Regions from separate parts of the Tsukamurella pseudospumae genome, predicted to be linked through region 2. Evidence: riboswitches for the same ligand, from Rfam matches in the RefSeq annotation. Region 2 holds a riboswitch; the other holds the start of a gene.

Region 1 (2,394 bases), on a different contig from region 2:
AGATCTTCAGCGTGCGGACCCCGTCGATGCCCTCGAGCGAGGTCAGCAGGAGGTCGGTGAGGAAGCGCTCGTGCCGGGCGACGGCGTCCTCGCCGAAGCTCGCGATCGCCTCGCACGCGGCGCCGATCGCGACCGCGCCCAGTACGTTCGGCGATCCGGCCTCGTGCCGTGCGGGGCCCGTGTGCCACGCCACCTCGACCGACTTCGAGACGGGCGTCCCGATCACCTGATAGCTGGCACCTCCGCCGCAGCGGAAGGGCTCGGCCTCGTCGAACCAGTCGGCGCGACCGACGATCACACCGGAACCGAAGGGCGCGTACAGCTTGTGTCCGGAGAACACGAGGTAGTCGACACCGCTCTCGCGCAGGGAGATCCGACGGTGCGGGACCAGCTGCGCACCGTCGACGGCGATCCGTGCGCCGTGCCGGTGCGCGAGCGCCGCGAGCCTGCGAATGGGCAGTATCTCCCCAGTGACGTTGGACGCCCCGGTCACGCTGACCAGCGCTGCCGGGCGGCGGCTCAGTTCCTTCTCGAGCACCTCCAGGGTGCCCTCCACGGACAGCGGCGCGGAGACCACACGGGCCCCGATCCGCTTCCAGGGCAGCAGGTTCGCGTGGTGCTCGCAATCGAGGACCACGACCTCGCCCGGCACGCAGCTCGCCAGCAGGTTGATCGAATCGGTGGTGTTGCCGGTGAAGATCACGTGGTCGTCGGCGCGCGCCCCGACGAAGTCGGCGACGATCTCGCGGGCCCGCTCGTAGCGGGAGGTCGAACGCTGCGACAGGTAGCCGGCGCCGCGGTGCACGCTCGCGTACTCGCCGAGCGCGCGCTGCACCGCCTCCTGCACCTCGGCCAGGGCCGGGGCGCTCGCCGCGTAGTCGAGGTTGGCGTAGCGGACGGTCGCACCGTCGCTGACCGGGACGTACTCGTCCGCGCCGGTCACCCGGGCCAGCGGGCCCAGCGGCAGCGGCGTGCTGCGGGCGGCGGTGAGAGGCGACGTGACGGTCGGGGTGAGGCAGACGGTGCGCTCGGTGGTCGCGATGCTCATGACAGAAGTCCTTCGGTATGAGGACGCGCGACACCGACCTCAGCCGTGCCGCGAATCCGCGCTTGCCGTGCACGGTTCGGCACGGCCAGGTCGTCACCCGGAGCACCCCACCGCGGAGGAGGGTTGCCGACCAGCGAGCCGGGGCTTGTCACTGGCACTCATGACCTGCATCGAGAATGCCCCGGGACAAGCCCCGGCGTCAAGGTTGGAATCACGGCGACGCGAAACCCAGCACTACTGGCCCTTCACGTTGACGATCTGGCGGAGGACGGCACGGACCGTCACCAGCTGCTCCGCGTCGGCCATGACGCGATCGATCGGCTTGTAGGCCTGCGGGATCTCGTCGATGAAGTCGGCGCTGTCACGGAACTCGATGCCCGCCATGGCCTCCCGCAGCTGCTCGTGCGTGAACGCCTTCCGCGCCGCGGACCGGGAGTACTCCCTGCCCGCGCCGTGCGGCGAGCTGTTCAGCGACGGCGGGTATCCCTTGCCCTCGACGATGTACGACGCCGTTCCCATGGAGCCCGGAATGAGGCCGAGCTTGCCCTCGGAGGCCTCGATCGCGCCCTTACGGGACACCCACACCTCCTTGCCGAAGTGGGTCTCGCGCTGGGTGAAGTTGTGGTGACAGTTGATCCGCTCCGCCTCGACCACGGGCGTTCCCACCCACTCGCCGAGCTGGCGGATCACCCTGTCCATCATCTCCTCACGGTTGAGCAGCGCGAAGTGCTGAGCCCACTTCAGCTCGGCGATGTACCTGCGGAACTCGCGCGTGCCCTCGACGAGGTACGCGAGATCCGGATCCGGCAGCTCGATCCACCACTGCTTGCACAGGCGGGCCGCCACCGCGATGTGGTGCTGGGCGATCTTGTTGCCCACGCCACGGGATCCGGAGTGCAGGAAGGCCCACACCACGTCATCATTATCTAGGCTAACTTCGATGAAGTGGTTGCCGGATCCGAGCGTTCCGAGCTGCAGCCGCCAGTTCCCCGCGTACTGCCCGGGGTCGAACTCCGCACGCTCGGCGAGCGACTCGAGCTCGGCGATGCGGGGCTCCGCCGTGGCCACGACCTTCTTGTTGTAGCGGCCGGCCGACAACGGGATCGCGCGCTCGATCGCCTCACGGACCGTCGAACGATCCTCGGGCAGATCGTTCTTCGTGAACTGCGTGCGGACCGCGATCATGCCGCAGCCGATGTCGACGCCGACCGCGGCGGGAACCACGGCGCCGAGGCTCGGGATGACCGAACCGACGGTGGCGCCCTTCCCGAGGTGGGCATCGGGCATCAGCGCGATGTGCGGGTAGATGAACGGCAGCTTCGCCGTGGTGATCGCCTGCTCGCGGG
Region 2 (2,394 bases):
CCCCGTAGATCCCCCCGGTGACGCCCCGTCAGCGGCGCGCGATGTCCAGGGTGCGCGACAGTAGTTCCGAGACGGCGTCCATCTCGGTGAGGAAGCCGTCGTGGCCGTCGCGCGAGTGCACCACGACCAGTCCCTCGCAGCCCGGCAGCAGCTCGGCGATCTCCTCCTGCAGGCGCAGCGGGTACAGGCGATCGGAATCGATCCCGCCGACGACCACGGGGACCGGGCAACTGCGCAGCGCCGTCTCGACGCCGCCGCGGCCGCGGCCCACGTCGTGGTGGTTGAGCACCTCGGTGAGTACCACGTAGCTGCCGGCGTCGAACCGGTTGACCAGCTTCTCGGCCTGGTGGTCGAGATAGGAGGTGACGGCGTAGCGGCCGCCCGCGCGCGGCTCCTCGTCGCCCTGCGCATCGTTGCGGAACCGGCTGTCCAGCTCGATCTCGGTGCGGTAGGTCAGGTGCGCGATCCGGCGGGCGACGCCCAGGCCGGCGGTCGGCGCACCGTCGGTGTCGTGGTAGTCGCCGCCGTGCCAGTGCGGATCCGCCGTGATCGCCGCGATCTGCGTGGTCTGGGTGCCGATCTGATCGGCCGTCGCGCGGGCGCCCACGGCGAGGATCAGTGCCGAGCGCAGGAAGTCGCCGTACATGAGGGCCCATTCGAGGGCCCGCGCGCCGCCCATGGAGCCGCCGACGACCGACGCGATGTCGTGCACGTCGAGCGCGCGCAGCAGCGCCGCCTCGGCCTCCACCTGGTCGCGCACCGTGATGACGGGGAAGCGGGAGCCGTAGGGCCGCCCGTCGGGAGCGAGCGACGCCGGCCCCGTCGAACCTGAGCACCCGCCCAGGACGTTCGCGGAGACGACGCACCACTCGTCCGTGTCCACCGCCGCTCCGGGGCCGATCAGGCCGTCCCACCAGCCCGCTGAGCGGTGATCGGCGTCGGGCGGGCCGGTGACGTGCGAATCGCCCGTCAGGGCGTGCAGGGCCAGCAGGACGTTGCTGCGGTCGGCGTTCGGTCGGCCCCAGCGCTGGAAGGCCATCGTGACGTCCTCGAGGACGACACCGGATTCGAGTACCAGGGGGCCGAGTGACAGGGACTGCATCGCACCGTCCGGCACCCGGGCCCAGTCGCCCGGGGACCTGTCGATGGATCGACCTGTGCGGATGGTGATGGTCACCGAACCTCTCCTCGCGCTTGCCGCCCGACAGGGTTCGCCGGGAAACCAGGTCATCACCCGGGGCACCCCACCGCGGCGGAGGGTTGCCGGTCAGCAAGCCGGGGCTGCGCGCTGACACTCATGACCTCGTCTTCATCATAACGGACCGAATTCCCGTGAACGAGGTCACAGGACGAGGTGGGAAGGAGGGAACAGACCGGGGCGTTACATGGTCACGTGGATTCTTCTACCCGGACCAGGCTCGCGGTCGGCGCCATGGCGCTCGGCGGTTTCGGCATCGGCACGACCGAGTTCGCGGCCATGGGACTACTGCCCGGCATCGCGCAGGACCTCGAGGTCAGTGAGCCCGTCGCCGGGCACGTGATCTCCGCCTACGCGCTGGGCGTCGTCGTCGGCGCGCCGCTCATCGCGGCCGCGTTCGCCCGCGTGCCGCGCCGGCTGCTACTGATCGGGTTGATGGTCGCGTTCACCGCGGGCAACGCCCTGTCGGTGTTCGCTCCCAGTTACGGCACGCTCATGGCAGCCCGGTTCGTCGCCGGCCTGCCGCACGGCGCGTTCTTCGGCGTGGCGGCGCTCGTCGCGGCGCATCTGGCCGGACCGGCGGGGCGGGGCCGCGCGGTCGGACAGGTGCTCATGGGCCTGTCGGTGGCCAATGTGATCGGAGTGCCGCTGGTGACGTGGCTCGGCAATGCGTTCACCTGGCGGTACGCGATGGGCGTCGTCGTGGTGATCGGCGCCGTCACGGTCGCCGCGCTGCTGGCGTTCCTGCCGTCGGTGAGCATCCCGGTGACCAACCCGCTCACCGAGCTCGGTGCGCTCGCCCGGCCGCAGGTCTGGTTCGCGCTGCTCACGGGCATCGTCGGGTTCGGCGGGATGTTCGCCGTCTACACCTACATCGCCACCACGCTCACCTCGGTGTCCGGGCTGAGCGCGACCTCGGTGCCCATCGTGCTGGCCGTCTACGGCGTGGGCATGGTGATCGGCAACGCCGTGGGCGGTCGCGCCGCGGACCGCTCGGTGATCGGGTCGATCGCCGTCGCGCTTGCCGCTCTGGTGGTGCTGCAGGCACTGTTCTCCCTGTTCGCGCCGCAGCCCTTCGCGGCCGTGGCACTGTTCTTCCTCATCGGCCTCACCGCGTCGGCGCTGGTGCCCGCCCTGCAGACCCGGCTGATGGACGTCGCGGGTGAGGCGCAGACCCTCGCCGCCACGCTTAACCA

The links. A riboswitch is a leader RNA that binds a small molecule or an ion and turns the genes downstream of it on or off. The one in region 2 is predicted to bind S-adenosylmethionine.
Region 1: it holds a riboswitch for S-adenosylmethionine, as region 2 does, so the genes downstream of both, AXK60_RS20705 (aminotransferase class V-fold PLP-dependent enzyme) here and metX (homoserine O-acetyltransferase MetX) in region 2, are expected to answer to the same signal.

The regions. Positions count from the first base shown of each region.
Region 1 is NZ_LSRF01000058.1:490,692-493,085, reverse strand. It holds gene AXK60_RS20705 (aminotransferase class V-fold PLP-dependent enzyme) at 1-1,048, opposite strand, end outside; SAM riboswitch class IV at 1,102-1,214, opposite strand; gene AXK60_RS20700 (RtcB family protein) at 1,283-2,394, opposite strand, start outside.
Region 2 is NZ_LSRF01000015.1:33,476-35,869, forward strand. It holds gene AXK60_RS08995 (hypothetical protein) at 1-8, shown strand, start outside; gene metX (homoserine O-acetyltransferase MetX) at 29-1,177, opposite strand; SAM riboswitch class IV at 1,186-1,303, opposite strand; gene AXK60_RS09005 (MFS transporter) at 1,433-2,394, shown strand, end outside.